DNA from 3 places in the Stenotrophomonas sp. YJH_SMC_17 genome. Region 2 is predicted to be linked to each of the others. Evidence: predicted binding sites of a transcription regulator. Region 2 holds the regulator's gene; each other region holds the start of a gene.

Region 1 (10,589 bases), on a different contig from region 2:
TCACATGCTCCAGCGGCTGGCGCAGCTGCGCGGCAACCAGGTGGGTGAGCCAGTCATTGCTGGTGCCCTCCGGCGCAGACGCGCGGGTTTCGAGATGCAGGCCCAGCGCCGCGGCCGACCGTTCACCGCGCAATACCTGAATGGCTTGGTCCAGGCGCATCGGCGGCGGTGGCGGCCGCGGCATCCAGCCGACCACCGCCACACTGACCAAGGTGGCCAGCACCAGGCTTGCCAGCGCCAGCATCGCGATCCAGCGCGCGGTGGACCAGCGCGCCCTCACAGCACCTGCACCTCAGCGTCGAAGCGATAGCCTTCGCCGCGCAGCGTCTGTACCAGTGCCTCGGCACCCGGTGCGGCGTGGCCCAGCTTGCGTCGAAGGCGACTGATCGCCAGATCAACGGCGCGGTCGACGCTCTCGCTGTCCTCACCGCGGGTCAGGGACATCAGCTGCTCGCGCCCCAACACGCGCCCGGCGCGCTCGGCCAGCGCCAGCAGCAGAGCGAACTCGCCGCGGCTGAGCGCCAGTTCGCTGCCATCGGGTGCAAGCAGGCGGCGCTGATCGGGCAGCAATCGCCAGCCGGAAAAGCGCAGCTCGCTGGCCACCTGGGTACGCAGCTTGTCCTGGCGGCGTAGCAGGGCGCGGACCCGCGCCAGCAGCTCGCGTGGGTCGAAGGGCTTGGCCAGATAGTCATCGGCTCCCATTTCCAGACCGATCACCCGGTCCGGTGCTGTTCCCATCGCCGACAGCATCAGGATGGGGATGGCCCGCGCCTGCAGCCGGCGGCACACCGACAGGCCGTCCTCGCCGGGCATCATCCAGTCGAGCACGATCAGGTCCGGACGTTCGACTTGCAGCAGCACATCCAGCGCCGCCGCGTCGGCAGCCACTCGCACGTGGTAGCCATGCAGCAGCAGGCAGTCGGCAATGGCATCACGGATGCTGGCATCGTCATCGACAACGATGACCCGGGCGGGAGTGTTCATGCGGCCAGTATCGTGCAGGCGTGTATCAGGACGGTATCAACACCGATGTTCCGGTGATACGCCGCTGCGCGCCAATGGACCTCCGCATTCACTCTGGAGTTTCCTGTGCGCCTCACCTTGCTGCCCCTGTTTGCTGCCGCCTTCCCCACGCTGGCCGCCGACACCCCCGAACATGTGCTGCCGATGTGGATGCAGGGCGGCCACCCGACGGTAGCGCTCTCGCTGGATGGTCAAGCCGAGCCGCTGCGCTTCGTGGTCGACAGTGCAGCCGGGGCCACGCTCATCGATGGGCGTGTGGCACGCCGCTACGGCCTGGTCGATGGAAAGGCCGACGTTTCCACTGCCCAAGGCGCCAGTGCCTCGGGGGCACAGCTGAGGCGCACGCGCACTACCACCTGGCAGCTGGGTAGCTGGCAGCTGCGGGCCAGCGCACTGCAGGCTGATCTGGGGTCACTGTCCGGGGGCGACGACCCCGCCATCGACGGCCTCGTCGGCAACGACCTGACCGCGCGCTGGGACACCCGCTGGGACTTCGCTCGAGGTGAGCTATCGCTGTCGAGGACCGGCACTCTCCGCTTCGACGATGACAGCTGCCAGGCCAACGCGCTGCAGGACCGCACTGAAGGCCTGCGCGATTTTGGATTCATCACCCTCACCTTGGACGGAACGAACGTCGCCGCTGTTGCCGTGGTCGATACCGGCGCGGCGCAGACCGTACTCAACAATGCCGCCGCGCACGCGCTCGGGTTGCGTACTGATGGAAGCGATCCCCGCCTGCGCAAGCGAAGCAAGGGCACCGAAGGCCTCGGCGGCAAGCCGCACCCGACCTGGCTGTACACGCTGCCCGGCATGCGCGGCACCGCCTGGCGGCAACCGGCCATGGAGGTCAGGATCAGCGAGCTGCCCGTGTTCAAGGCTATTGGCCTGGACACCCGCCCGGCTCTGATCCTTGGCGCCGATGCCATGCGTGGCGGCCAGGTCGACATCAGCACGGGTGCCGCGCGGATCTGCCTGCGCCGCCAAGCGGCCACGTGATCCTGGGGCCATGACGTGTGCGGCGGGCCGGCGTAGCATCGCGCCACGTCCCACCAGGAGGTTCACGCTTGCACCGTGCTGCCCTGTTGTTGCTGACGCTGTTCCCGCTGGCCGCGCCGCCCCCGTTACCCACCCCGGCCCACATCGACGCCGAAGCCCAGCGCTTGATGCATGCCGCCCACGCGCGCGGCATGGCGCTGGCGGTGATAGATGGCGGCAAGGTGGTGCATGTGGCCGCCTACGGCGAGCGAAATGCCGCAGGCGAACCGCTGCGCACCGATACCGTGATGTACGCCGCGTCGCTGACCAAGATGGCGTTCGCCCATCTGGTCGCACAGTTGGCGCAGGACCGGAGGATCGAGCTGGATGCCAGCATTGCTGCGGCGCTGGACACGCCCCTGCCGGAATATCCGCCGGAGCCGAAGAAGTACGCCGACTACCGTGTGCTGGCCGACGATGCGCGCTGGCGCCAGCTCACCCCGCGCCTGCTGCTCAACCATTCCAGTGGCTTTGCCAACTTCGGCTTCCTGGAGCCCGATGGGCGCCTGAAGTTCCACTTTGATCCGGGTAGTCGATATGGGTATTCCGGAGAGGGACTGATCCTGCTGCAGTTCGTGATCGAACGCGGGCGGCTGGGCGAGGATGTGGGCGCGTTGATGCAGCAGCGGGTGTTCGACCGCTTCGGCATGACCCGCACCAGCATGATGTGGCGCGAGGATTTCGCCGCCAACCTGGCCGATGGCTGGACGGTGGAAGGTGTGCCCGAACCGCATGATGAGCGCAGCCGCGTACGTGCGGCAGGGTCCATGGATACCACCATTGCCGACATGGCCCGCTTCGCCGCCGGTTACGTGCGTGGCGACGGGCTATCCGCACCGATGCGCAGGGAGCTGGTGCGGCCGCAGCTGCCGATCACCACGGCCAGCCAGTTCCCCACCCTGCAACCGGAGTTGCCGAAGGCGCAGCAACGCAAGGACCTGGCGGCAGGTCTGGGCGTGGTGACGTTTCTCGGCCCGCAGGGCGCAGGCTTCTACAAGGGCGGCCACGACGATGCAGTGGGCAACACGCTGGTATGCGTGGAGCAGCACCAGCGCTGCGTGGTGATCCTGGGCAACGATGTGCGGGCAGAGGCGGCCTTCCCGGCCCTGGTAGCGTTTGTGCTGGGCGACACCGGCGTGCCGTGGCAGTGGGAGTACGGCGCGGCGAAGGCGTTCGTCAGATGATCGAAGCGTTGCCATTGCACACAGGTCCCGCAGTCGTGCAGCATGCAGACACGGACGCAATGCAGGAGACAGGATGAATCGCCCAGAGATCGATGCCATTGCCGAAGCGGTGTTGCAGCCGGATGCACGGCGCCTGCGCATCGCCGCACGCCATCGCCAGGCTGCACATCGGCAGCGGCGGCAGCGGGTGGGCGCCGGCGCCAGCCTGATCGGCATGGCGGCGGGCCTGCTGCTTGCGCCGATCACGGAGCTGCCGTGGGTACAGGGCATGATCGCGGGTGGCGCGCTGGCCCTGCTGGCGGCCCACCTCTGGCTGCAGCGGCGCGAGGACCGCGCGTAGATACCCGCCTGGGAGCGGTATCCACGCATGGCGTGGATCTGCTTCGATTCCGACCGGCCCCAAAAAAACCCCGCCTTCCGGCGGGGTTTTTCATTGCATCGGTAACGCGGGGACTTAGAAGTCCATGCCGCCCATGCCACCCATGCCGCCCATGCCACCGGCGCCGCCCATGGCCGGCTCGTCCTTCTTCGGAGCTTCGGCAACCATGGCTTCGGTCGTGATCATCAGGCCAGCGATCGAGGCTGCGTTCTGCAGCGCCGAACGGGTCACCTTGGTCGGGTCCAGGATGCCGAACTGCAGCATGTCGCCGAACTCGCCGGTGGCGGCGTTGTAGCCGAAGCTGCCGGTGCCTTCCTTGACCTTGTTGATGATGACCGACGGCTCGTCACCGGCGTTGGCAACGATCTCGCGCAGCGGGGCTTCCATCGCACGCAGGGCGATCTGGATGCCGTGGTTCTGGTCTTCGTTGGCGCCCTTCAGGCCGGCCAGCGCGGTGATCGCGCGGACCAGCGCAACGCCGCCGCCCGGAACCACGCCTTCTTCAACGGCCGCACGGGTGGCGTGCAGGGCGTCGTCGACGCGATCCTTCTTTTCCTTCATTTCGATTTCGGTCGAGGCGCCGACCTTGATCACGGCAACACCGCCGGCCAGCTTGGCCACGCGTTCCTGCAGCTTCTCGCGGTCGTAATCCGAGGAGGTGTCCTGGATCTGGGTCTTGATCTGCGCCACGCGTGCATCAACGTTGGCCTTGTCGCCGACGCCGTCGATGATGGTGGTGTTCTCCTTGGAGACCTGCACCTTCTTGGCGCGGCCCAGGTCCTTGATGGTGGCCTTCTCGAGCGACAGGCCGACTTCTTCGGAGATCACGGTGCCGCCGGTCAGCACGGCCATGTCTTCCAGCATCGCCTTGCGACGGTCGCCGAAGCCCGGCGCCTTGACGGCCACGACCTTGACGATGCCACGGATGGTGTTGACGACCAGGGTGGCCAGCGCTTCGCCTTCAACTTCCTCGGCCACGATCAGCAGCGGCTTGCCGGCCTTGGCGACGCCTTCCAGCACCGGCAGCAGGTCGCGGACGTTGGAGATCTTCTTGTCGTGCAGCAGGATGAACGGGTCATCCAGGTCAGCGGTCTGCGACTGCTGGTTGTTGATGAAGTAAGGCGACAGGTAGCCGCGGTCGAACTGCATGCCCTTGACCACGTCCAGCTCGTTGTCCAGGCCCGAGCCTTCTTCAACGGTGATGACGCCTTCCTTGCCGACTTCCTTCATCGCGTCAGCGATGATCTGGCCGATCGACTCGTCCGAGTTGGCCGAGATGGTACCGACCTGGGCGATCGCCTTGTCGTCGGCGGTCGGCTTGGAGATGTTCTTCAGCTCGGCCACGGCGGCCGAAACGGCCTTGTCGATACCGCGCTTGAGGTCCATCGGGTTCATGCCGGCGGCCACAGCCTTGGCGCCTTCGCGGATCAGGGCCTGGGCCAGCACGGTGGCGGTGGTGGTGCCGTCGCCCGCGTCGTCGTTGGTGCGGGAAGCAACTTCCTTCACCATCTGCGCACCCATGTTCTCGAACTTGTCAGCCAGTTCGATTTCCTTGGCGACGGAGACGCCGTCCTTGGTGATGGTCGGCGCGCCGAAGCTCTTTTCCAGCACGACGTTGCGGCCCTTCGGGCCCAGGGTGGCCTTGACGGCATTGGCGAGAACGTTGACGCCGCGCACCATGCGCGAACGGGCGTCTTCACCGAAACGAATATCCTTGGCAGCCATTGCGATTACCTCGATGTTTGCGCCGGGCCGGGCCCGGCGACGAAAAGGGATGTCTTACAGAAAAGCAGGTCGCGCCGAGGCTCAGCCGATGACGGCGAGCACGTCGTCTTCGCGCAGGACCTTGTACTCGACGCCTTCGCTCTTGTACGAGCTGCCGGCGTACTGGCCGTAGATGACCTTGTCGCCAACCTTCAGCGACGGAGCGCGCACGCTGCCGTTGTCCAGCGGCTTGCCCGGGCCGACGGCCACGACTTCACCCTTGGTGGACTTTTCCTTGGCCGAATCCGGAATGACGATGCCACCGGCGGAGATTTCGTCGGCTTCGATCGGCTTGACCACAACGCGGTCGTGCAGCGGCTTGATGCTCATGAGAGACCTCTTAAGTTATTGATTGGTCTAAAAAAGTCCGGCGATGTTAGCAGTCGCACCAGGCGAGTGCCAGCAACGCGCGTGAAAAAGCCCGACAAGTCGGGAGCACGACAGAGATGGAGACCTCCACAGGCCTTTCAAGGGCTGATCCCGAAATTTTTCTCCGGGCCAGGAAACCTCCCTCCCTGGGTGGACGGCTGTATAGGGATGCAGTGCGGCAAGCCAAGGGGGAAGGGGGGCCATTTAGTGATAGATGTCCCACTGTCAGATATCTGACGTTCATTTACGACAAAGTGTCATCGGATCGGCCTTAGGCTCGGCCGCGCATTCCCAATCACAAGGAGTTGTCGATGCGATTGCTGTCCCCGCTTGCCGCCGCCTGCCTGCTGGCGCTGGCCGCCGCGCCGGCCCAGGCCGAGGTCTTCATCAACGAACTGCACTACGACGACAGCACCGCCGCCGGTGACGTCGGCGAAGCGATCGAGGTCGTCGCCACCGCCGGTGAGGATCTGTCCGGCTACCGCCTGTACCTGTACAACGGCAGCACTCCGTCGGCCGCCACGGTCTACGCCAACAACCCGGTTCCGGCCGGCAGCGCCGCCGGCTGCGGCAGCGCCACCATCGCCGTGGTCAATTACCCGACCAACGGCATCCAGAACGGTCCGAACGACGGCATCGCCCTGGTCGATGCCAGCGGCAAGGTGGTCCAGTTCCTCAGCTACGAGGGCGCCATCACCGCCTCCGGTGGCCCTGCCGCCGGCATGACCAGCCAGAACATCCCGGTGGCCGAGACCAACAGCACGGCGCCAGGTACCTCGTTGCAGCTGACCGGCAGCGGCAGCCAGTACGCCCACTTCACCTGGGCCGAATCGGCCAGGCAGACCTTCGGCAGCTGCAACAACGGCCAGACCTTCATCGGCGGCGGCACCCCGGGCCCGAACACGCCACCTTCGGTGTCCACCACCACCCCGGCGCAGGGCAGCAGCACCTTCCCGGCCGCCGCCGATCTGGAAGTGGTGTTCAGCGAAACCGTGAACCTGGCCAGCGGCGCGTTCGCGCTGAGCTGCGGCACTTCCGGCAGCGTGCCGCTGACCTTCCCGGCCAGCGGGCGCAGCGTGAAGCTGTCCACCAACACCGCGCTGGTGGCCGGTGAGGCCTGCCGCTTCGACATCCGCGCCGCGCGCATCACCGACCTGCAGGGCGCGCATCCGGCCGCCGACAGCCGCATCGCCTTCACCGTGGCCAGCACCGGCGGCAATCCGGACCCGGGCAACCCGGGCGTGCCGGCCGGCTACTACTCGAAGGTGAACACCTCCAGCCCCAGCCAGCTGCGCTGCTCGCTGCACGCCACCATCAAGGGCCACACCGCCTATCCGTACAGCGGCTCGGGCACCAGCACCTGGACCATCCTGGAGATTGCCGACGAGGACCCTAACAACCCGAACCGCATCCTCGACGCGTATCGCAACCGCAGCTATGCCAAGGTCACCGATCGCGCCGGCAGCGGCAGTGGCCTGAAGTACAACCGCGAACACACCTGGCCGAACTCGCTGGGCTTCGCCAGCACCACCGGCGACAAGGGCCTGCCGTACGCGCCGTACACCGACACCCACATGCTGTACCTGACCGATGCACAGTGGAATGCCGACCGTGGCAACAAGCCGTTCGCCAAGTGCGACGCCAGCTGCGGCGAGCGCGCCACCGAAGCCAACAACGGCCAGGGCGGCGGCAGCGGTGGCTATCCGGGCAATTCCAACTGGGTGCGCACGCCGGACGGCAACACCGGCACGTTCGAGGTGTGGGGCAAGCGCAAGGGCGACATGGCGCGTGCGGTGATGTACATGGCCATCCGCTATGAAGGCGGCAAGGATGCGGCCACCGGCCAGTCCGAGCCGGACCTGGAGCTGACCGACGACCGCAGCAAGATCGTCAAGACCAGCAGCTCGCCGGCCTATATGGGCCTGCTGTCCACGCTGATCGACTGGCACCTGTCCGACCCGCCGGATGACGCCGAACGTGCGCGCAATGACGTGATCTACAGCTTCCAGGGCAACCGCAATCCGTTCATCGACCACCCCGAGTGGGCGACCCCGGGCCTGTTCACCTCGGCCAGGCCGGCGACCTGCCAGCTGGCCAACTGACCGCGCAACGCAGCGGTCCACTGCCGCCGCCGGGTCCTGACCCGGCGGCGGCCCTATACTCGACGGCCATGTCGACCGTCGATCCCGTCCTGCTGCTGTTGACCACCTGCCCGGACCGGGCCAGTGCCGAGCGCATCGCGCACGCACTGGTCGGCGAGCGCCTGGCCGCGTGCGTGACCCGCCTGGAGGGCGCACAGTCGACCTATCGCTGGCAGGGCGAGGTGACCACCGACGCCGAGCTGCAGCTGCTGGTGAAGACCACCGCAAGCCGCGTCGATGACGCGATTGCCCGGATCGTCGAACTGCATCCGTATGAACTCCCGGAGTGCATCGCGGTCGAAACCCGGGCCGGCCTGCCGGCGTATCTGGATTGGATCCGGGCACAGACCCGGGAGGAAGCTGATTGAAGACTCTGTTTGCGCGTGGCGCCGCCCTGTGCGCTCTGTTGTGGTTCTCGCTGCCAGCGTCCGCGCTGGATGAGAAGGACCTGCTGCCGGTGGACCAGGCGTTCGCGCTGACCGCCACTGCCCCCGAGCGCGGCCAGGTGCAACTGCAGTTCACGATCGCACCCGGCTACTACCTGTATCGCCACCGCACCAGCGTCAAGGCCGATCCGGCGTTCAATGCCGGCGCGCTGCAGATGCCCAAGGGTGACAGGCACCACGATGATTTCTTCGGCGAAGTCGAAACCTATCGCGAACGCCTGCAGGCCACCCTGCCCGGCACGCCGACCGACGCCGCCGGCACCATCAGCCTGGAAGTGCGTTACCAGGGCTGCGCCGATGCCGGTGTCTGCTATCCACCGCAGAAGCGCGTGGTTCAGGTCACCCTGCCCGGTGGCGGTGCCCAGGCCGCGGCTCCGGCCACGCGTGCCGGCGCCACCAGCCCGTTCAACAACCCGCTGGCCGGTGCCGGCAACAGCGGCGGGCTGCGCCTGCCGGGTGCCGCCAGCAACAGCCAGGCGCTGCCGCTTCCGTCCGAGCAGGCATTCGGCTTCGATGCCATCGCCAGCGACGGCAACACCCTGCTGCTGCGCTTCAGCCCGGCGCCGGGCTACTACCTGTATCGCGACCGCACCTCGCTGAAGCTGGAAGGCAGCACCGGCGTGCAGGCCGGCACGCCGCGCTGGCCGGCTGCGCAGTCGCATCGTGATGAACACTTCGGTGATGTCTCGGTCTACTTCAACCAGGTGGAAGTACCACTGCCGCTGCGTCGTTCCGCTGCCGACGCGGTTGACGGCACCCTGCTGGTGACCTTCCAGGGCTGCCAGACCGATGGCATCTGCTACCCGCCGATGACCCGCCGGGTGAAGCTGTCGATCCCCGCCGGCAAGGTCAGCGCCAGCGCCGACCAGGCACCGCCGCGTAACGAGGTGATCAGCCCGTTGGCTGCGGCGCCACGCGAAGGCGCCAACGGCGCCCCCCTGCGCCTGATGCCGACGGTGCCCAATACGGATGCGACCACCCCGGCCGTTGCAGGCGCCGGAAGCGGTAATGAATTCGCCGCCGATGCGCAGGGTGACAACGCACTGCGTACGCGCCCGCCGGCAACCACGCCGAACCCGGACCGCTCGTTCGTGTGGGTGCTGTTGTTGGCCTTGGCCGGTGGCCTGGTATTGAACCTGATGCCGTGCGTGCTGCCGATCCTGTCGCTGAAGGTGCTGAGCCTGGCGCAGAGCGGCGAGAGCCCGCAGCGCGCGCGCAGCCACGCGCTCTGGTACACGCTGGGCGTGCTGGTCGCCTTCGCGGTGATCGGCGCCTTGATGGTCGGCCTGCGCGCAATCGGCAACGCCGTCGGCATCGGCTTCCAGCTGCAGCATCCGGGTGTGGTGGCTGCGCTGGCCTACATCATGTTCGCGGTGGGCCTGAGCCTGTCCGGTGTGTTCACCCTCGGCGGCGGCATCGGCAATCTTGGCCAGTCGCTGGCCAGCCGCAGCGGCCCGGCCGGTGACTTCTTCACCGGTGCACTGGCCTGCGTGGTCGGCAGTGCCTGCGTCGGCCCGTTCATGGGTGGCGCGATCGCCTACGCCTTCATTGCCCCGCCGCTGAAGGCGATGACCGTCTTCCTGTTCCTCGGCCTGGGCCTGGCGCTGCCGTTCCTGCTGATCGGCTTCGTGCCGGCGCTGGCGCGCCGCCTGCCCAAGCCGGGCCCGTGGATGGAAACGCTCAAGCACGTGCTGGCCTTCCCGATGTACGCCACCGCGCTGTGGCTGCTGTGGGTGCTGGGCAAGCAGCGTGGCGTGGATGGCATGGCGCTGGTGCTGGGTGGCCTGCTGCTGCTCGCCTTCGGCCTGTGGCTGTTCGAGCGCAACCGCTGGACCGGCTCCCGTGCAGTGACCCTGCTCGGCGTGCTGCTGGCGATCGGCGCGCTGGTGCCTGCCTGGGGCGTGACCCAGCTGGCACCGCCGGCACGCGCCGCACAGGCGGCCAGCGACAACGTGGTGGAGTACTCGCCGCAACTGCTTGACCGCCTGCGCGCCGACAACCGCGTGGTGTTCGTCAACATGACCGCCGACTGGTGCGTGAGCTGCAAGGCCAACGAGCGCGCCGTGCTGTCGCGCCCGGAGTTCAAGGACCTGCTCAAGCGCACCAATGCGGTGTACATGCGCGGTGACTACACCAACGTCGATCCGCAGATCACCACCTTCCTGGAAGAGCACAAGGCGGTGGGTGTGCCGTTGTACGTGGTGTACGGCCCCGGCGCACCGCCGACCGTGCTGCCGACCCTGCTGAC
Region 2 (10,589 bases):
CGACGTCGACCCGGCCGCACCGTGGCGCGATGTGCCGCTGCACCGCCCGGTCACCTACCGCGTGACCCAATACCCTGCCGGCACCCACATCGCAGGCCACAAGCACCAGCGCCACCAGCTGGTCTACGCCATCTCCGGGCTGATGGTGGTGCGCTCGGAAGTCGGTCGCTGGGTCGTGCCCTCCACCCGCGCGATCTGGATGCCGGCCGGCATGGTGCACGCGGTGGACTGCATTGCCGCCGTGCACATGCGCAGCCTGTACATCGATCCGTCGTTCGCGCCGCAACTGCCGGCCGAGCCCTTCGCGGTGCAGGTGGCACCGCTGCTGCGCGAACTGCTGCAGGCAGCCACCCTGATCAAGGGCGAGCACATCGAGGACAGCCGCGATGGCCGCGTGGTGCGCCTGCTGTTGGACGAACTGCATCGCATGGACGTATTGCCACTGCACCTGCCTGCGCCAAGCGACCCGCGCCTGCAGCGGATCTGCCAACACCTGCAGAAGCATCCGGGTGACGACGCCACGCTGCTCGACTGGGCGCAGGCGCTGGAGGTGGACGTGAAAACCATCCAGCGGCATTTCGCCGGCGAACTGGGCATGACCTTCGGGCAGTGGCGGCAGCAGGCGCGGCTTCTGGCCGCCTTGGAGCGACTGGCGGTCGGCGACAAGGTCATCGATGTGGCGCTGGCGATGGGCTACGACAGCCCGAGCGCGTTCACCAGCATGTTCAAACGGCAGCTGGGGCAGACGCCGGCGGCGTTTTTCCGATGATCCTTTGAACGGCATCCACGCAAGGCGTGAATCCACTGCACCACAAACGACAACGCCGGGCATGGCCCGGCGCTATCGTTCATCGCTTCCGTCGAAAAACTCAGGACGTCATCCGGTCCCAGAAGCCCTTCACGCCGTCGATGAAAGTGGCCGATTTCGGCGAATGCTTGCGCGCTTCCTCGCCGACGAAGGTGGCTTCGAACTGTTCCAGCAGCTTGCGCTGCTCGTTGGTGAGGTTTACCGGCGTCTCCACCACCACGCGGCAGTACAGGTCGCCTTCGCTGCGGCTGCGCACCGAACGCACGCCCTTGCCGCGCAGGCGGAACAGCTTGCCGGTCTGGGTCTCGGCCGGGATGCGGATCTCCGCTTCGCCACCGAGGGTGGCCACGCGCACGGTGTCGCCAAGCGCCGCCTGCGAGATACGGATCGGCACTTCGCAGTGCAGATCATCGCCATCGCGCTGGAAGATGGCATGCTCGCGCACGCGCACTTCCACGTACAGATCACCCGGCGGCGTACCGGCCGGGCCGGCCTCGCCCTCGCCCTGCAGGCGGATGCGGTCGCCGGTGTCGACGCCGGCCGGCACCTTCACCGACAGCACCTTGTCTTCCTCGACACGGCCGTTGCCGTGGCAGGTCTTGCAGGGCTTGGCGATGATCTGGCCGCGGCCGCCGCAGTTGTGGCAGGCCTGCTGCATGGCGAAGATGCCGCGCTGGATGCGCACCTGGCCGCGGCCATGGCACACATTGCAGGTCTCGACCTTGCCGTCTTCGGAGCCACTGCCATCGCAGTCGCCGCATTCGGCCAGGGTCGGGATCTCGATCCGGCGCTCGACGCCGCGCACGGCCTCTTCCAGGTCCAGCTCCATCACGTAGCCGATGTCGGCACCGCGACGGGCCTGGCGCGGACCACCGCCACCGCCGCCAAAGATGTTGCCGAAGATATCGCCGAAGATATCGTTCATGTCCGGACCGCCCGGACCGCCACCACCGCCCATGCCATGCTCGAACGCGGCGTGGCCGTGGCTGTCATACATGCGGCGCTTGTTGCCGTCGGACAGCACTTCGTAGGCTTCCTTGCACTCCTTGAAGGAGGCTTCGGCCGCCGCATCACCCGGGTTGCGGTCCGGGTGGAACTTCATCGCGCAGCGACGGTAGGCCTTCTTCAGTTCTTCGTCGCTGGCGGTGCGGGCAACGCCCAGCACTTCGTAGTAGTCGCGCTTGCTCATAAGGTGAATCAGTTTCCGGAAAGTCGGGATTCGTCAAAGCGGAAGAGCGGAACCAGGTCCGCTCTTGCGTCGGGCGCCCCGACACGCCGGGCGGCGGTCAGGACCCTGGTACGACAACGGGACGCTGGCAGGCAGCGCCCCGTGTCGGTCCGGATCAGGACTTCTTGTCGTCCTTGACTTCGGTGAACTCGGCGTCCACCACGTCATCCGCCGCCTTGCCTGCGTTGCCGGCGTCGCCACCCGGGGCACCACCCTGGTCAGCCGAAGCAGCGGCGAACAGCGCCTGGCCGGCTTCTTCCAGCACCTTCGACTTCGCTTCGATCTGTGCCTTGTCGTCGCCCTTCATCGCGGTTTCCAGGTCGGCCAGTGCCGCCTCGACCTTGCCGATGACATCGCCGCCGACCTTGCTGCCGTGCTCGGTGATGGCGCTGCGGGTGCCGTGGATCAGGGCATCGGCCTGGTTGCGGGCCTGCACCAGTTCCTGGAACTTCTTGTCTTCTTCGCGGTTGGCTTCCGCGTCGGCGACCATGCGTGCGATCTCTTCCTCGGACAGACCCGAACCGGCCTTGATCTCGACCTTCTGTTCCTTGTTGGTCTTCTTGTCCTTGGCCGACACGTGCAGGATGCCGTTGGCGTCGATGTCGAAGGACACTTCCACCTGCGGCAGGCCACGCGGGGCCGGCTCGATGCCGGACAGGTCGAACTTGGCCAGCGACTTGTTGAAGCGGGCCTGTTCGCGCTCACCCTGCAGCACGTGCACGGTCACGGCCGACTGGTTGTCCTCGGCGGTGGAGAACACCTGCGAGGCCTTGGTCGGGATGGTGGTGTTCTTCTCGATGATCTTGGTGAACACGCCACCCATGGTTTCGATACCCAGCGACAGCGGGGTCACGTCCAGCAGCAGCACGTCCTTGACGTCGCCGCCCAGCACGCCGCCCTGGATCGCCGCACCCAGTGCCACGGCTTCGTCCGGGTTGACGTCCTTGCGCGGTTCCTTGCCGAAGAACTCGGTCACCGCCTGCTGCACCTTCGGCATGCGGGTCTGGCCGCCGACCAGGATCACTTCGCTGATGTCGCTCGAACGCAGGCCGGCATCGTTCAGGGCGACGCGGCACGGCTCGATCGACTTCTTGATCAGGTCGTCCACCAGCGCTTCCAGCTTGGCGCGGGTCAGCTTGATGTTCAGGTGCTTCGGACCCGACGCGTCGGCAGTGACGTACGGCAGGTTCACTTCGGTCTGCTGGGCGCTGGACAGCTCGATCTTGGCGCGCTCGGCAGCATCCTTGAGGCGCTGCAGGGCCAGCGGATCCTTGCGCAGGTCGATGCCCTGGTCCTTGTTGAATTCTTCAACCAGGTACTCGATGACGCGGTTGTCGAAGTCCTCGCCACCCAGGAAGGTGTCGCCGTTGGTGGCCAGCACTTCGAACTGCTTCTCACCGTCGACGTTGGCGATCTCGATCACCGAGACGTCGAAGGTGCCGCCGCCCAGGTCGTACACCACGATCTTGCGATCCTTGTTGTCGCCCTTGTCCAGGCCATAGGCCAGCGCGGCCGCGGTCGGCTCGTTGATGATGCGCTTGACGTCCAGGCCGGCGATGCGGCCGGCGTCCTTGGTCGCCTGGCGCTGGCTGTCGTTGAAGTAGGCCGGCACGGTGATGACCGCTTCGGTGACCTTCTCACCGAGGAAGTCCTCGGCGGTCTTCTTCATCTTTTCCAGCACCTTGGCCGAGATTTCCTGCGGGGCCATCTTCTTGCCGTCGCTGGTGGCCACCCAGGCGTCGCCATTGTCATGGGCCAGGATGCTGTACGGGACGTGCGCGATGTCCTTCTGCACTTCGGCGTCGGTGAACTTGCGGCCGATCAGGCGCTTCACCGCGTAGAAGGTGTTCTTCGGGTTGGTCACGGCCTGGCGCTTGGCCGAGGCACCGACCAGGACTTCGCCGTCCTTGGTGTAGGCGACGATCGACGGGGTGGTGCGATCGCCTTCCGAATTCTCGATGACGCGGGCCTTGCCGCCGTCCATGATCGCCACGCACGAGTTGGTGGTGCCGAGGTCGATACCAATGATCTTGCCCATGGGGGAGACTCCTGAGGATGCTTGTTGGGGTCAGTCCGGCCGTTCGGCCGGTGGATGAATACGATGTGGGGGAGGCTCGTGGAACATTCAAGCCATCTCCCGAACGCTGTGTTTCCGGTCGTCCGCCGCGTTCAGCGTCGGGCCGGGTGACGGGTCATTCCCGCCGCCCGGCCCTGCGGGATCAATCGGCGGCCACCACCACCAGCGCCGGCCGCAGCAGGCGCTCGTTGAGCAGGTAGCCCTTCTGGAACACGGTCACCACGCTGCCCGGGGCAGCGCCGGGGGTCGGCACCTGGCTGATGGCCTGGTGGTGTTCCGGGTTGAACGGCTGGCCGATCGGGTCCAGCAGCACCAGGCCGTTGTCGGCGGCGACCTTCAGCAGCTGCTTGTAGGTCAGCTCCAGGCCTTCGCGCAGCGGGTGCGGGTCGTCGCCGGCGGCTTTCAGGCCGGCATCCAGGCTGTCGAACACCGGCAGCAGCTCGCCCAGCAGCTTCTCGTTGGCGAACTTGCGGGCCTGCTCGATGTCACGGGCAACGCGCTTGCGCTGGTTGTCCAGGTCGGCGCGCTCACGCAGCGCATCGGCCTTGACCTGTTCGATTTCGGCGCGCAGGCGCTCGATTTCGTCGCTGGCGCCGGCGGTGGCAGCCGCATCGGCGGCACTCTGCTGGGATTCGATATCTGGCTGTTCGTGGTTCATGTCTGGGTCCCTGGCGGTCACTCTCCGCCTCCAACCACCCTAGTGTGGGCGGGATGCTGCGTTTCAAGCGTCGGATGTTCCCGGCGTGCGTCCGGTCGGTGAAAAGGCCGCGCCGAGCACATCGGCGGTGGCCTGGACCAGCGGGATCATGCGGTCGTAGGCCATCCGCTTGGGGCCGATCACGCCCAGCACGCCCAGCACCTGGCCGTTGGCCGTGTACGGCGCAGTGACCAGCGAGACGCCCTGCAGCGGCATCATCCCGGTTTCCTCGCCGATGAAGATGCGCACGCCCGGCGCCTGGATGGTCCGCTCCAGCAGCTGCAGGATCTCGCGCTTGCTGGAGAACAGCTCGAACAGCTCGCGCAGGCGCTCCAGGTCGGACAGGTCCTGCACCCCCATCAGCCGGGTCTGCCCGGCCACCAGCATGTCGTCGGCCGCCGGCTGCAGGGCCTGCTCGGCCAGCTCGATGCTGTGCGCCAGCAGCTGTTCCAGCTCGGAACGGGCGTCGCGCAGCTCCAGCAGCAGGCGGGTGCGGATCTCGGCCATCGGCAGGCCGGCGAAATGGGCATTGAGGTAGTTGGCCACCTGCTCCAGCTGGCCCGGCGCGAACTCCTGGCGGGTCTCGATGACCCGGTTCTGCACCTCGTTGTCGGCAAACACCAGGATCGCCAGCACGCGGCGCCCGTCCAGCGCCACGAAATCGATCTGGCGGAAGGCGAACTGCTCGCGCCGCGGTGCGCTGACCACGCCGACGAAGTGGCTCATCGCCGACAACAGCTCCGAAGCGCTGCCGAGCAGGGCCTGGGTGCTGCCGCCGCCGGCCAGCTCCTGGCGCAACCGGGCCAACTCGCCCTCGCCCGGCGGCTGCATCTGCAGCAGGCTGTCGACGAACACCCGGTAGCCATGCGCGGTCGGGACGCGCCCGGCCGAGGTGTGCGGCGAGGCCAGCAGGCCCAGGTCCTCCAGGTCGCCGAGGATGTTGCGGATGGTGGCCGGGCTGACCTCCAGCCCGGCCACGCGCGCCAGCGTCTGCGAGCCGACCGGCTCACCGTCCTGGATGTAACGCGCGATCAGCGTGCGCAGCAGATGGCGCGCACGCGGGGCAAGCTGGTCGGGAGAACCGTGCATGGAATCAACCTGTGAGACACGGACACTAGATAATGGCGGCGCATCACCTTGGCAAGTCATTGGACCTCCCTCGCCCGCGTGCTAGCGTTGCGCGGCTGCTGATACCCCCTTACCCATGCTCAGACATCTTTCGATCAAGGATTTCGCCGTCGTCCGCGCCACCGAACTGGAGTTCGGGCCCGGCATGACCGTCGTTTCAGGCGAGACCGGCGCCGGCAAGTCGCTGATGGTCGACGCGCTGGGCTTCCTGTCCGGCCTGCGCGCCGACAGCGGCGTAGTCCGCCATGGCGCCGCCCGTGCCGAGCTTTCCGCCGAGTTCGCGCTGGAGCAGCTGCAGGCCGCGCGCCAGTGGCTGGCCGACAACGAACTGGACGATGAGGAACAGTGCCAGCTGCGCCGCGTGATCCGCGCCGATGGCGGTTCGCGGGCCTGGATCAATGGCCGCCCGGTGACCCTGGCGCAGCTGGGCGACCTGGCCTCGCTGCTGGTGGAGATCCACGGGCAGCACGAACAGCAGGCCCTGCTGACGCGCCCGTCGCAGCTGGCCCTGCTCGACGCCTATGCACGCAACGAAAACGAACGCCGCCAGGTGCGCCGGGCCGCCGCGGCCTGGCAGGCACTGGTCGATGAATCGCTGGCGCTGTCGCAACAGGGTGACGTCAGTGACCGGATCGGCTTCCTGGAGCACCAGCTGCGCGAGCTGGACCGTGAAGACCTGGAGCCGGAGTCGATCGCCGCGCTCGGCGCCAGCCACCGCCGCCAGGCCCACGCCAGCGCCCTGCTGAGCGCCTGCCAGGCGGCCAGCAACCAGCTCAACGGCGACGACGGCAGCTCCGCACTGGACCTGCTGCAGCAGGTACGCCACGAACTGTCACGCCTGATCGAACACGACCCGCGCCTGGGCGAGGTGGATGGCCTGATCGAGAACGCGTCGATCCAGCTGCACGAAGCCCTGTCGCTGCTCGACCGGGTGCACGACGACCTCGACGCAGACCCGGAGCAGTTCGAAGAGAACGAACGCCGTCTCGGCCGCCTGCACGACCTGGCGCGCAAGCATCGCGTGCCGATGGACGAGCTGGGCGCGCAGCGCGAGCGCATGCATGCCGAAGTGGAACAGCTGCGCGGCGCCGACGAGCGCCTGCAGCGCCTGGCCGGCGAGATCGACAAGGCCGCCGCGGCCTGGCGCGTGCAGGCCGAGGCACTGACCGCCAGCCGCCGCAATGCCGCTGCCGAGCTGTCGGCCACCACCACCGGGATCATCGCCGAGCTCGGCATGGGCGGTGGCCAGTTCCTGATCGAGCTGGAGCCGCAGGATGCCGGCAAGCCCGATCCGCAGGGTGCCGAGCGCGTGGAATTCCTGGTCGCCGCCAACGCCGGGCAGCCGCCGCGCGCCCTGCGCAAGGTCGCCTCGGGCGGTGAACTATCGCGTATCTCGCTGGCCATCGAAGTGGCTGCGCTGGACCTGGATGCGGTGCCGACCATGGTGTTCGACGAAGTTGATTCCGGCATCGGTGGCGCCGTGGCCGACATCGTCGGCCAGAAGCTGCGCGCCCTCGGCGAGAAGCGCCAGGTACTGTGCGTGACCCACCTGCCGCAGGTCGCCTCCAAGGGCCACGCGCACTACCGGGTCAGCAAGGCGCCGGTGGAAGGCATGACCCAGAGCGCCGTGGAGAAGCTGGACAGCAAGGCGCGCGAGGAAGAGCTGGCGCGCATGCTCGGTGGCGTGGAAGTGAGCAAGGAGGCGCGCGCCGCTGCGCGCAAGCTGCTGCAGGTGTAACGCCGACCGGGCCGAGCATGGGCTCGGCTCTACAGGAACATCCCGAACGAAACCGACATGTAGAGCCGAGCCCATGCTCGGCTTCTGTCCGCCGGCGCTCTCACCCCAAGGGCCGCGCCAGGTCCACCGTTTCCACCAGGTAATCCAGGAACGCGCGCACCCGCAGCGGCAGGTAGCCGCCCTGCCCCAGAAACACCGCGTGCACCTCTTCCAGGTCACCGGGATTGGCTTCCTCCAGCACCGGCAGCAGGCGTCCGGCGGCGATGTCGGCCTGCACCTGGAACGCTGCCAGCCGTGCCATGCCCAGCCCACCCAGCACCAGCTGGCGCAGTGCATCGCCGTTGCTGGCACGGGCATTGCCGCTGGGCAGCAGCATCCGTTCGCGACCGTCCTGCAGCAGCGGCCACCCCTGCATCGCCCGCGCATGGCCAATGTCCAGCCGGTTGTGCGACTGCAACGCTTCCACGGTGGCCGGCAGGCCATGCCGCTGCGCATAGGCCGGCGCGGCCACGATCATCATCCGCGTCGCGCCCAGCCGCCGCGCCACCAGGCTGGAGCTTTTGAGCGGGCCAGCCCGCACCGCCACGTCGGTGCGCTGCTCCAGCAGGTCGATCACCTCGTCGTTGAGGGTCAGGTCCACGCCCACCTGCGGGTTGCGCTGCAGGAACGCCGGCAGCAGCGGCAACAGGAAATGCTGGCCGAACGGCACATTGGAGTTGACCCGCAGGCGTCCGCGCGGCTCGGCATGGGCACTGGCGCAGCGCTCGGCCTCGTCCAGATCGGCCAGCACGCGCAGGCCGCGCTCGTAGAACGCGCAGCCCTCCGGAGTCAGCTGCAGCTGGCGGGTGGAACGCTGCAGCAGGCGGGTGCCCAGCCGTTGCTCCAGCCGTGCCACCAGCTTGCTGACCGCCGAGGGGGTCATGTCCAGCGTGCGGGCGGCCGCGGAAAAGCCACCGGTCTCGATCACCCGCACGAACACTTCCAGTTCGCCGGATCGGTTGATGTCGGAGCGCGCCATGGTGATGAATCCAGTTCACAGATGATTATCCGTGCGCAGTCTAGTTCACAGATGAGGGCGGAATCACCATGGCCTTCCCTCCACCCAGGATTGCCCGATGAACCGCTTCAGCCAGCTCGCCGTCCCCGCATTGATCGTCCTGTCCGGCGCCGCCAGCGCCGCCCCGGCCCCGCCTTGGGTCGCCAGCTGGCAGGCCAGCCCGCAACCGGTCTGGGGCGCGGATTTCCTGTTCCCGCCCCTGATACCGGCGTCGCTGCACGACCAGACTTTCCGCCAGACCGCGCGCATCAGCCTGGGCGGCACACGCCTGCGCATCCGACTGAGCAATGCTTATGGCACGCAGCCGCTGCGGATCGGTGGCGCCAGCGTCGCTCCGCAGGCCGGTGCGACGCCGCAACAGCTCCGCTTCGATGGCCGGCCAGGGGTGTTGATCGGCCCCGGCCAGGAACGGCTGAGCGATCCGCTGCCGCTGGCTGTGCAGGGTGGTCAGGCGCTGCAGGTCAGCGTCTTTGTGCCGGCGCCGACGCCGCTGCAGACCTTCCACTGGGACGGCCGCCAGACCAGCTGGATCGCCCCCGGCGACCAGCACCTGGCACGCGACCTGAGCGATGCCACCGCCACCACGGCCCGATTGTTCCTGACCGGCATCGAGGTCGAGGCGCCGGCCAGCACACGCAGCGTGGTGGTGATCGGCGATTCGATCACCGACGGCGCGACCGCCAGCCTCGACCGGGACCAGCGCTGGACCGACCACTTGGCCGCGCGTCTGGCACCGCGGGGCATCGCCGTGGTCAACGCCGGCATCTCAGGTGGCCGGCTGCTGCGCGACGGCATGGGCGCATCCGCACTGGCCCGCTTCCGGCGCGATGCGCTGGATCAACCTGGCGTGGCCAGCGTGATCGTGCTGATCGGCATCAACGACATCAGCTGGCCCGGCACCGCGTTCGCCCGCGAGCAGCCCCGGCCCACGCTGGCCGAGCTGCAGACGGGCTATCTCGCGCTGGCCGAACAAGCCCACCGCCGGGGCATTCGGATCGTGGGCGCGACCCTGCCGCCGTTTGCCGGGGCCCTCCCCGGCACGCCGCTGGACGATTACTACCAGCCGGACAAGGACGCCCTGCGCCAGCGGCTCAATGCCTGGCTGCGCTCGGACAGCCCGTTCGATGCGGTGATCGACCTGGACACCGCAATGCGCGACCCAGCCGATCCGTCGCGGATGGCCACCGCGTATGACTCCGGTGACCACCTTCATCCGGGGGATGCAGGCAACCGGGCGATGGCCGGGGCGGTGGATCTGGACGTGCTGCTTGGAGGTCAGGGGTCGGCTGGGGTCGGATCCCTTTGCGCCAGCAAAGGGCTCTGACCCCAGCACGCGACCCGGCAACGAAAAACCCCGGGCAGGCCCGGGGTCTCGTCGCATCTGGCTGCTGGATCGGCCTACTTGCGCTTCTTGCGCACGTACAGCACCAGCGAGTGCTCTTCCAGCTCGTAGCCGTGGTCGGCTGCGATCTTGCGCTGCAGCTCCTCGATCTCGTGGCTCTCGAACTCGATGATCTTGCCGCTGTCCACGTCGACCATATGGTCGTGGTGGCCGCCACGGTCCAGCTCGTAGACGGCCTGACCGCCCTCGAAATTGTGCTTGAGCACGAGGCCGGCGGCCTCGAACTGGGTCAGCACCCGGTAGACCGTCGCCAGGCCGATCTCATCGCCATGCTCCAGCAGCTGGCGGTAGATGTCTTCGGCGGTCATGTGGTGCTGGGCATTGCGCTGTTCAAGCAGCGCCAGGATCCGCATCCGCGGATGGGTCACCTTCAGGCCGACTTTACGCAGGTCGTGGGTTTCCATAGGTCTCCGTTCATTGGCGATTTAGCGCCAGCTGCCTCGGATTGGGTCGC
Region 3 (10,589 bases), on a different contig from region 2:
TTCGGGCGGTGCAGGGCGTTGGCGTCCACGCCACCGGTCAGCACCTTGCCCGAGCTCGGCACCACGTTGTTGTAGGCGCGGGCCAGGCGGGTGATCGAGTCGAGCAGGATCACCACGTCCTTCTTGTGCTCGACCAGGCGCTTGGCGCGTTCGATGACCATTTCGGCCACCTGCACGTGGCGCGCGGCCGGCTCATCGAAGGTCGAGCTGATGACCTCGCCGCGCACGGTGCGCTGCATTTCGGTCACTTCTTCCGGGCGTTCGTCGATCAGCAGCACGATCAGGTGCACGTCCGGGTGGTTGGTGGTGATGGCCGTGGCGACCTGCTGCATCATCATGGTCTTGCCGGCCTTCGGCTGGGACACGATGAGCGAGCGCTGGCCCTTGCCCTGCGGTGCCATCAGGTCGAGGATACGGCCGGTGATGTCTTCCGACGAACCGTTGCCGCGCTCCAGGGTGAAGCGGCGGCGCGGGAACAGCGCCGTCAGGTTCTCGAACAGCACCTTGTTCTTCGACGCTTCGATCGGCTCACCGTTGATGGTGTCGACGATGTTCAGCGCGAAGTAGCGCTCGCCGTCCTTCGGGAAGCGGATGCGGCCGGAGATGTGGTCGCCGGTGCGCAGGTTGAAGCGGCGGATCTGGCTGGGCGAGATGTAGGTGTCGTCCGGGCCGGCCAGATAGCTGGCTTCGGCCGCGCGCAGGAAGCCGAAGCCGTCCGGCAGGATTTCCAGCACGCCGTCGGCGGCAACGCCGTCACCATGGCGGGTCAGCACCTTCAGCAGGGCGAAGATCACATCCTGCTTGCGGGCGCGGGCCACGCCTTCGGAGATCTGCAGCTGCTCGGCGATTTCCAGCAGCTTCTGTGCCGGCATGCGCTTGAGGTCGCTCAGCGAATAGACCGGGAAGCCTTCCGGCACGTTGGCGTGCGGGCGCGGCACGAAGGGCTGCTGCTCGCCGCCGTCGTTGGGCATGCCGTCGTCGCGGAAGCGGTTGTTGTTGCGGTCACGGTCGCGACGGTTGCGGAAGCGGTCACGGCGGTTGCCCTGGCCTTGCCCCTGGCCCTGCTGGCCGTTCTGGTTGTACGGGTTCTGACCCTGGTTCTGGCCACCGCCCTGGTGGTTCTGCTGCCGCGGCTGGCCGGATTCGCGACCTTCACCACCTTCGCCGCCGCCACTGCTGGCAGGGGCCTCGGCGGCGGGCGCGCTCGGTGCGGGGGCGGGGGCTGGTGCCTCGGGCGCGGCGGCCAGCGGCAGGGTCGGCTGCGCCGGAGCGGCGCTGGTTTCGGCGGCTGCCGGGGCGGCGGCCTTGCTCACGCGGGGCTTGCGCACGCGCTTTTCGGCGGGCGCATCGGCGCTGCCGGTTTCGGAAGTGTTATCGGACAAGAGCGTTATTCCTCGCTTGAAGGTGCGAGCGCCCGGCTGGGGCGGCGAACGTTGGGAATGGGTCTGGAAGAAACTGCGTCCAGAGGGTGCGGCACGCGAACGCGGCCGGATGTGCCGACACTATCATCGGCCTGCGGCGCCGTGCAAGGGCTGCCGGGAACAACATTCATCATGGACGCGGGGCGTCCGCCGGCAGCCGCGGGCCGCGGCTGCCGGAAAACGGCAGGATCAGGCCAGGGCCTTGTCCAGCAGGCCGGCCAGCTGGGCCTTGCCCACCGCACCGATCTGCTCGCCGACCTTCTCGCCGTCCTTGAACACGACCAGGTAGGGGATCGAACGCACGTGGTACTTGGCGGCCAGCGCACGGTTGTGATCGACGTTGACCTTGGCGATCTTGGCGCGGCCCTGGTAGGCGTCGGCCAGTTCGTCCAGCGCCGGGGCGATCATCTTGCACGGGCCACACCACTCGGCCCAGAAATCGACCAGCACCGGTTCCTTGGAATTCAGCACTGCGCTATCAAAGTCGGCGTCGCCGACATGTACAACCTTGTCGCTCATCTTGGTTTCTCGTCTTGGATTGCACCCGGCCATGCCGGAGGTGGGTGAACTGGGCCATGCCCGGTGGCGCGACCCTCGTCGTTGCCTCGCGGCACACTGCCGCGGTGCGTTCGGCGGGATGCCTGGACGCTCACGGCCGGCAGTGTACCCCTATCGCAGGGCGGGGACAGGCGCCGGCTGGAACCCAGCGTATCGTGATCGCTTCGAAGCTCGGTATGTGTCGGATTTCACTGTCTTCCCGAAGATGGGGGTGGCAGCGGGCGACACCAGTAGGCCTGGCCAGGCCGTTCAAGTCCGGTGTGGCTGGGTGAAGGCTGGGCGTCTCCGGGCCTGCTGAGACGCGCCATTCCGGTTTGCCGGCCCGAGTGCGTTAAACTGGGCCATTGTGCGGCGTGCGGACCGGGTGGTCCCAGCATGCCAACCCGCCGCAGGGGCCGCAGTTTGCGACGGTGCCCCTAGACGATGAAGTGCCAGCCGCCCCACGGGCCGGCGGCCATACCAAGACGGACTCATGAGCGACAAACCGCTGACCGATTTGACCTTCTCCTCCTTCGAACTGCATCCGGCCCTGCAGGCCGGCCTTGAAGGAGCCGGATTCACCCGCTGCACCCCGATCCAGGCGCTGACCCTGCCGGTCGCGCTGCCCGGCGGTGATGTTGCCGGCCAGGCCCAGACCGGCACCGGCAAGACCCTGGCCTTCCTGGTCGCTGTCGTGAACCGCCTGCTGACGCGTCCGGCGCTGGCCGACCGCAAGCCGGAAGATCCGCGCGCCCTGATCCTCGCCCCCACCCGCGAACTGGCCATCCAGATCCACAAGGATGCGGTGAAGTTCGGTTCCGACCTGGGCCTGCGTTTCGCCCTGGTCTACGGCGGCGTGGATTACGACAAGCAGCGCGAACTGCTGCAGCAGGGCGTGGACGTGATCATCGCCACCCCGGGCCGCCTGATCGACTACGTCAAGCAGCACAAGGTGGTCTCGCTGCATGCCTGCGAGATCTGCGTGCTGGACGAAGCCGACCGCATGTTCGACCTTGGCTTCATCAAGGACATCCGCTTCCTGCTGCGTCGCATGCCGGAGCGCACCACCCGCCAGACGCTGCTGTTCAGTGCCACCCTCAGCCATCGCGTGCTGGAGCTGGCCTATGAGCACATGAACGAGCCGCAGAAGCTGGTGGTCGAAGCCGAGACCATTACCGCTGCCCGCGTGCGCCAGCGCATCTACTTCCCGGCCGACGACGAGAAGATCCCGCTGCTGCTGGGCCTGCTGTCGCGCAGCGAAGGCGCGCGCACCATGGTCTTCGTCAACACCAAGGTATTCGTCGAGCGCGTCGCCCGCGCGCTGGAAAAGGCCGGCTACCGTGTCGGCGTGCTGTCCGGCGACGTGCCGCAGAAGAAGCGCGAGAGCCTGCTCAACCGCTTCCAGAAGGGCCAGCTGGAAATCCTGGTGGCCACCGACGTGGCCGCGCGCGGCCTGCACATCGATGGCATCAAGTACGTCTACAACTACGACCTGCCGTTCGATGCCGAAGACTACGTGCACCGCATCGGCCGCACCGCGCGCCTGGGTGAAGAGGGCGACGCGATCAGCTTCGCCTGCGAACGCTACGCCATGGGCCTGCCGGACATCGAGGCCTACATCGAGCAGAAGATTCCGTCCGAGCCGGTCACCAAGGAACTGCTGACGCCGTTGCCGCGTCCGGAACGCCCGGCCCCGGCGGCAGGCGAGGAAGGCGAGGACAACGAAAGCGTCGGCCAGATCTTCCGCGAGGCGCGCGAAGCCCGCGCCGCCGAGGAAGAGCGTCGAGGCGGTGGCCGCAGTGGCGGCCGTTCCGGTGGCCGCGGTGGTCGCGACGGCGAGCGCAGCGGCGAGCGCCGTCCGCGTGGCCCGCGCAAGCCGCGCGTGGAAGGCGAACAGGGTGCAGCCGCGCCGGTCGCCGGTGCCGAAGGCGCCGCTGCCCAGGCCCCGCGTCCGCCGCGCCCGCCGCGTGCCGAAGGCGCACCGGAAGGTGCAGTGGACGGCGCGCACAAGCCGCGCAAGCGCCGTCGTCGTCGCCACGGCCGTCCGGTCGAGGGTGCCGAGGGCGTGCAGGCCAATACCGGCAACGGCGCCAGCCCGGTCACCCCGGTGCAGGTGGTGGCCAAGCCGGTGCGCACGGCCGCTGATACCGGCGATTCGTTCCTGACCCGCATCGGCCGCAAGATCCGCCGGATGCTGTCGGGCAGCTAAGCCGCCGGGGGTGGGTGCGGACCTTGGTCCGCACTGGGCCGAGCATGGGCTCGGCTCTACAGCCCCCATGCCGCCCTGCAGAGCCGAGCCCTATGCTCGGCTGCTACTGCGGCTACCGCCAATCGCCCCACCATCTCCACGACGTCGCGCCGCTCCTGCATAATCGGGGCATGAGTGTCCTGCGCTTCGACAATGTCAGCAAACAGTACGCCGGTGGCCACGAGGCGCTGACCGATGTCAGCTTCGAGGTTGCGCCGGGCGAGATGCTGTTCGTCACCGGCCATTCCGGTGCGGGCAAGAGCACCCTGCTCAAGTTGATCCACCTAGACGAGCGGCCCAGCCGCGGCGCGGTGGTGTTCGATGAGCGCAACCTGCTGAAGGTGCGCGGCGGCGACATTCCGCGCCATCGGCGTGCGGTCGGCGCGGTCTACCAGGACCATCGCCTGCTGATGGACCGCTCGATCGCCGAGAACGTGGCGCTGCCGCTGATCCTGCGCGGCACCCGCCGTGGCGACATCGGCAAGCGCGTGCGCTCGGTGCTGGAGCGGATGGGCCTGGGCCATCGCGAGAAGGCGCTGCCCTCGCAGCTGTCAGCCGGCGAGCAGCAGCGCGTCGGCATCGCCCGCGCCATCGTCGGCGAACCCAAGCTGCTGGTGGCCGACGAGCCCACCGGCAACCTCGACCCGACCCTGGCGGCGGAGATCATGGCCCTGTTTGCCGAGCTGCCCTCGCGCGGCACCAGCGTGCTGGTGGTCAGCCACGACCTGCCGCTGCTGCGCCGCATGCGCAAGCGGGTGCTGATCCTCGACCACGGCCGGCTGGTGGATGACATCTCGCCGCAGGACCTGGCGGAGTAACGCATGGCGAAGAACGAAAACAGCGAAGCCGCCGCCCCCTCGCGCGTGGGCGTCTGGTTCCAGCACCACGCGCACAGCGTGGTGTTCAGCCTCGGCCGTGCCTTCCGCAAGCCGTGGGCGACCCTGCTGACGGTGATGGTCATGGCGCTGGCGCTGGCCCTGCCGCTGGGCCTGTCGATCGCGCTGGACAACCTCAAGCAGTTCGCCGGCAGCGTGCAGCAGTCGCGTGACATCAACGTGTTCCTGAAGGGCAACGTCGATGGCCCCGGCGCGCTGCGTCTGGCCGGCCAGCTGCGCGACCGCGATGACGTGGCCGAAGTGAACGTGCGCACGCCCGAGCAGGGCCTGCAGGAACTGCGCGATGCCGGCCTCGGCGAGGCGATCGACGCCCTCAACGACAACCCGCTGCCCTCGCTGCTGGTGATCACCCCGGGCCAGGGCAAGGACGACGCACGCCTCGCGCGCGCGCTGGAAAGCCTGCCCGAGGCCGACCTGGTGCAGCACGATGCACTGTGGCGCCAGCGCCTGGATGCCTGGCTGGCATTCGGTGCACGGCTGGTGCAGGTGCTGTCGGTGCTGCTCGGCGTCGGCGCCGCGCTGGTGGTCGGCAACACCGTGCGCCTGGACATCCAGGCCCGCCGCGAAGAGATCGGCGTGCTGCAGCTGCTCGGCGCCAGTGATGGCTTCATCCGCCGCCCGTTCCTGTACCTGGGCGCGTGGTATGGCCTGGGTGCCGGTGCGGTGGCGCTGGCCCTGATCGGCGCCGCCGGTGCCGCGCTGCGCGTGCCGCTGGCCGAACTCTCGCGCAGCTATGGCAGCCCGTTCGTGCTGCACGGCCTGGACCTGCTGCATGGCGGCCTGGTCCTGCTCGGCACGCTGCTGCTGGGCTGGCTGGGTGCGTGGCTGGTGACCGGCCACTTCCTGCGCCAGACACGCCCGACCGACACCTGAGACCGGCATGCAACCGCAAGCGCTGAAGCACCTTGAAGGGCCCGCGACGCGGGTGATGGTGGTCGATGGCTCGAAGCTGGTGCGCAAGCTGATCGCCGACGTGCTGAAGCGCGACCTGCCCGGCGTGGACGTGATCGGCTGCGACAGCATCGAGGACGCGCAGCAAGCGCTGGCGCAGGGCCCGGTGGACCTGGTGACCACCTCACTGACGCTGCGTGATGGCGACGGCCTGGCGCTGGCGCGGATGGTCCGCGAAGCCGCTGGCCAGGCCTATGTGCCGGTGATCGTGGTGTCCGGCGACGCCCAGCAGCACCTGGAGCAGCGCCGCTTCACCGAGTACGTCACCGACTATTTCGACAAATCGCTCGGCCATGAAGCGCTGGCGACCTTCATCCGCGGCTACGTGCAGCCGCAGACCATTCCCGGCGCCACCATCCTCTACATCGAGGACAGCCGCGTGGTGGCCGAAGCGACCAAGCGCATGCTGGAACGCCAGCAGTTGAACGTGCTGCACGTGGTCAGCGCCGAAGAGGCGTTCACCCTGCTCACTGCCGAGTCGCTAGGCCGCAGCCGCCACCGCATCGACCTGGTGCTGACCGACGTCACCCTGAAGGGCGAACTGAGCGGCCGCGATGTGGTGCAGCGCGTGCGCGTGGACTTTGGCTACGGCAAGCGCCGCCTGCCGGTGCTGGTGATGACCGGCGACGGCAACCCGCACAACCAGACCGGGCTGCTGCAGTCCGGTGCCAACGACCTGGTGCTCAAGCCGATCGAAGAACGGCTGCTGGTCACCAAGGTGCTGTTCCAGCTGCGGCTGGCCCGATTGAACGATGGACCCCTGATTCGATGATGGATGAAGTAGCCGACACCCCGACGATCCAGCTGGAACCGAGCTGGAAGCAGCATGTCGGCGATTACCTGCTGCAGCCGCAGATGCGCGAGCTTTCCAGCTTCCTGCGCCAGCGCAAGGCCGCTGGTGCGGCAGTGTTCCCGCCTGGCCCGCAGATCTTTGCTGCGTTCGACGCCACGCCGTTCGAGCAGGTAAAGGTGGTCATCCTCGGCCAGGACCCGTACCACGGCCGAGGCCAGGCCCATGGCCTGAGCTTCTCGGTGCCGCCGGGCGTACCGGTCCCGCCGTCGCTGCTGAACATCTACAAGGAGATCGAGAGCGATCTCGGCCTCCCGCGCCCGGACCACGGCTGCCTGATCCCGTGGGCGCAGCGCGGCGTGCTGCTGCTCAACGCCGTGTTGACGGTGGAAGAGGGCAAGGCCGGCGCGCACCAGGGCCGTGGCTGGGAAGGCTTCACCGATCACGTGGTGGACGTGCTCAACCGCGAACGCGAAGGCCTGGTGTTCATGCTCTGGGGCGCCTATGCACAGCAGAAGGGCAAGGTGATCGACACCCGGCGCCATCGCGTGCTGAAGTCGCCGCACCCGTCGCCGCTGTCGGCCCACCGTGGCTTCCTTGGGTGCCGGCATTTCTCGATGGCCAACGAGTACCTGCAGCGCCGCGGGCAGGCCCCGATCGACTGGTCGCTTCCGCCGCGCTCGGCGCTCTGAGCACGGGCGGGGGCCAAGCCTGAACACCGGGCAACGTTTCTGGTCCTGAATGGGCCTTCTGGACGGCCCGTTCAGCTCCGCTTGACCGGAATCGGCCGTTTATGGTGGGTAATTGGTTGAATTCCAAGGGATTGTGAATCCCGAAAAGCGTGCTCGCCACTGTCATCAAATCGCGCTACGGTAGGGCTCTGTTTGGGACCAGTGTTGCATCAATAGGATGCTGGAACTTTTTCCTCCTTTAGCAGTCCAAATCCCGGACTGCTAAGATGGGTGCCTATGAGCCAGAACACCTCTACTGCCCTTGTGGCAAACAATCTCCCGATTCCCAGTGCGCTCGGTTCGCTGGACGCCTACATCGGTGCCGTGCACCAGATCCCGGTGCTGTCGGTCGATGACGAACAGGACCTGGCCCGTCGTTTCCGCGACGGTGACGATCTGGACGCCGCACGTGAGCTGGTGCATTCGCACCTGCGCTTCGTGGTGCACGTGGCCCGCGGTTACAACGGCTACGGCCTTGCGCTGGGCGACCTGATCCAGGAAGGCAACATCGGCCTGATGAAGGCGGTCAAGCGCTTCGACCCCGACATGGGCGTGCGTCTGGTGTCCTTCGCCGTGCATTGGATCCGTGCCGAAATGCACGAGTTCATCCTGAAGAACTGGCGCATCGTCAAGGTCGCTACCACCAAGGCGCAGCGCAAGCTGTTCTTCAACCTGCGCAAGTCGAAGACGCGCCTGGGCTGGATGAACGCGGCTGAAGTCAGCGCGGTGGCCAAGGACCTGAACGTGTCCGAGCGCGAGGTCATGGAAATGGAATCGCGCCTGTCCGGTCGCGATATCGGTTTCGATGCGCCCACCGACGAGGACAACGAACATGCGCCGCCGTCGCCGGCCGCGTTCCTGGTTGCCAACGACGAAGACCCGTCGATGGCCTATGAGCGTGCCGACAGCGAAGACAACCAGATGCAGCTGCTGCGCGAAGGCCTGGCCGAGCTGGATGCCCGTTCGCGCGACATCATCCGCCGCCGCTGGCTGGATGCCGACAGCAAGGTGACGCTGCAGGAACTGGCCGACGAATACGGCGTGTCGGCCGAGCGTATCCGCCAGGTGGAAGCGAACGCGCTGAAGAAGATGAAGGCGCTGTTCACCGCGTAAGGCGGGGTGGCGTTGAAGCAGAGAAAAGGCCCGGCACTGCCGGGCCTTTTTCGTTTGGTTGGGTTCATCCACGCATGGCGTGGGTCTAAGGTAGAGCCGCGCCATGCGTGGATGCCGGGCACTGATACTGCGTCATGGCATCGGCTTTCCCGTCGTTTGCATCAGAGCCCAGACCGGGATAGAGGCGTGCTGCCGGAAGTCGATCGTGTTGAAGGTCGCCAGACCCGCCAGCACCTGCAGTTCCCGGCTGAGCGCCGAGCGCTGAATGGCCAGAGTAGGGGTGGCAAAGCGCGCGTAGCCGCCGCGGTTCCAGTCGTACACATGGATGCCGCGCGAAGCCATGGCCACACCGTCATCGTCCCGGGGAACCTTCATGTGCGTGATGGCCCTGCCAACCACCGGCAGCTCCATCAACATCATTTCGATATCGAAGATGTCCACCGCCGCTTGACTCAGAAGCGCGGCAGGGATGTCTCCCTCGCCTGCGGTGACGAATGCCGCCACGGCGCCGGTCTGGTCCACGCCCAGCCAGACGCAATCAAAGCCATCCGGATATTCCTGATGTTGGCGCATTCTGCTTCCTCCCGTCCCTGAAGCCGCGACACTTCTAAACCTGATCGACCGGAAGGGTCTGGGCGCTGTTCTTTAGAGCAAAGGCCCGGCATTGCCGGGCCTTCTCGTCGGTGGAACTCACCCAGAGCCACGCCACGCGTGGCTGCACCCCACACCTCACCCCTCGCGTGCGATCGCGCGCCAACCGATGTCGTTGCGGTGGAACTCGTTGGCCCAGGTCACCTTGGCCACGCCGGCATAGGCATTGGCCTGTGCGTCGCGCACGCTGTCGCCCAGTGCCGCCACGCACAGCACGCGGCCGCCGGCGCTGAGCACTTGGCCCTGCGCGTCCAGCGCGGTGCCGGCATGGAACACCTTGGCGCTGGCCGGCACATCGGCCAGGCCGGAAATCACGTCACCGGTGATCGGCGATTCCGGGTACGGCTTGGCGGCCAGCACCACGCCAAGCGACGGGCGCGGGTCCCACTGCGCCTCCACCTGGTCCAGGCGACCGTCGATGGCCGCCTCCACCAGGTCGACCAGGTCGGACTGCAGGCGCAGCATCACCGGCTGGGTTTCCGGGTCGCCGAAGCGCACGTTGAATTCGATCACCTTCGGCGCGCCGCTGGCGTCGATCATCAGGCCGGCATAGAGGAAGCCGGTGAAGGGAATCCCGTCGGCGATCATGCCCTGCACGGTCGGGTTCACCACTTCGCGCATCACGCGGACATGCACCTCCGGGGTGACCACCGGGGCCGGCGAGTACGCGCCCATGCCGCCGGTGTTCGGGCCGGTGTCGCCGTCGCCGACGCGCTTGTGGTCCTGCGAGGTTGCCATCGGCAGCGCATGCACGCCGTCCACCATCGAAATGAAGCTGGCTTCCTCGCCATCGAGGAACTCTTCGATCACCACGCGCGCACCGGCGTCTCCGAAGGCATTGCCCGACAGCATGTCACGCACGGCGTCCTCGGCTTCGGCCAGGGTCATCGCCACGATCACGCCCTTGCCGGCGGCCAGGCCATCGGCCTTGACCACGATGGGGGCACCCTTCTCGCGGATGTAGGCCAGCGCCGCGTCCACGTCGGTGTGCACGGCATAGAACGCGGTGGGGATGTTGTGGCGGGCCAGGAAGTCCTTGGCGTAGGCCTTGCTGCCTTCCAGCTGCGCGGCGGCGGCGGTCGGCCCGAAGATGCGCAGGCCGGCGGCGCGGAAGCGGTCGACCACGCCGGCCACCAGCGGCACTTCCGGGCCGACCACGGTCAGCGCCACGCCTTCGGCCTGGGCCAGCGCCAGCAGGCCGTCGATGTCGGTCACCTTCACCGCCACGTTGCGGCACTTGTCTTCGTTGGC

The links. The regulator HrcA, encoded in region 2, represses chaperone genes, less so after heat shock. The targets are predictions, from matches to a motif close to TTNGCACTCNNNNNNNNNGAGTGCNAA.
Region 1: a site for HrcA is predicted at 5,762-5,788, ahead of AC5P8Z_RS10915 (co-chaperone GroES). Genes of this name have one in related genera too.
Region 3: a site for HrcA is predicted at 7,774-7,800, ahead of rpoH (RNA polymerase sigma factor RpoH). Genes of this name have one in related genera too.

Annotation. Positions count from the first base shown of each region.
Region 1 covers NZ_JCAFUU010000003.1:256,220-266,808, reverse strand. The annotation lists gene AC5P8Z_RS10945 (sensor histidine kinase) at 1-244, opposite strand, end outside; gene AC5P8Z_RS10940 (response regulator transcription factor) at 277-984, opposite strand; gene AC5P8Z_RS10935 (aspartyl protease family protein) at 1,090-2,019, shown strand; gene AC5P8Z_RS10930 (serine hydrolase domain-containing protein) at 2,088-3,242, shown strand; gene AC5P8Z_RS10925 (hypothetical protein) at 3,316-3,582, shown strand; gene groL (chaperonin GroEL) at 3,697-5,346, opposite strand; gene AC5P8Z_RS10915 (co-chaperone GroES) at 5,428-5,715, opposite strand; gene AC5P8Z_RS10910 (endonuclease) at 6,066-7,856, shown strand; gene cutA (divalent-cation tolerance protein CutA) at 7,925-8,263, shown strand; gene AC5P8Z_RS10900 (protein-disulfide reductase DsbD family protein) at 8,260-10,589, shown strand, end outside.
Region 2 covers NZ_JCAFUU010000001.1:221,812-232,400, forward strand. The annotation lists gene AC5P8Z_RS00940 (AraC family transcriptional regulator) at 1-769, shown strand, start outside; gene dnaJ (molecular chaperone DnaJ) at 870-1,997, opposite strand; gene dnaK (molecular chaperone DnaK) at 2,152-4,074, opposite strand; gene grpE (nucleotide exchange factor GrpE) at 4,256-4,771, opposite strand; gene hrcA (heat-inducible transcriptional repressor HrcA) at 4,835-5,899, opposite strand; gene recN (DNA repair protein RecN) at 6,015-7,676, shown strand; gene AC5P8Z_RS00970 (LysR family transcriptional regulator) at 7,777-8,694, opposite strand; gene AC5P8Z_RS00975 (SGNH/GDSL hydrolase family protein) at 8,792-10,057, shown strand; gene fur (ferric iron uptake transcriptional regulator) at 10,132-10,539, opposite strand.
Region 3 covers NZ_JCAFUU010000003.1:210,610-221,198, forward strand. The annotation lists gene rho (transcription termination factor Rho) at 1-1,382, opposite strand, end outside; gene trxA (thioredoxin) at 1,611-1,940, opposite strand; gene rhlB (ATP-dependent RNA helicase RhlB) at 2,452-4,167, shown strand; gene ftsE (cell division ATP-binding protein FtsE) at 4,338-5,024, shown strand; gene ftsX (permease-like cell division protein FtsX) at 5,028-5,975, shown strand; gene AC5P8Z_RS10695 (response regulator) at 5,983-6,825, shown strand; gene ung (uracil-DNA glycosylase) at 6,822-7,535, shown strand; gene rpoH (RNA polymerase sigma factor RpoH) at 7,812-8,687, shown strand; gene AC5P8Z_RS10710 (hypothetical protein) at 8,820-9,260, opposite strand; gene purD (phosphoribosylamine--glycine ligase) at 9,417-10,589, opposite strand, start outside.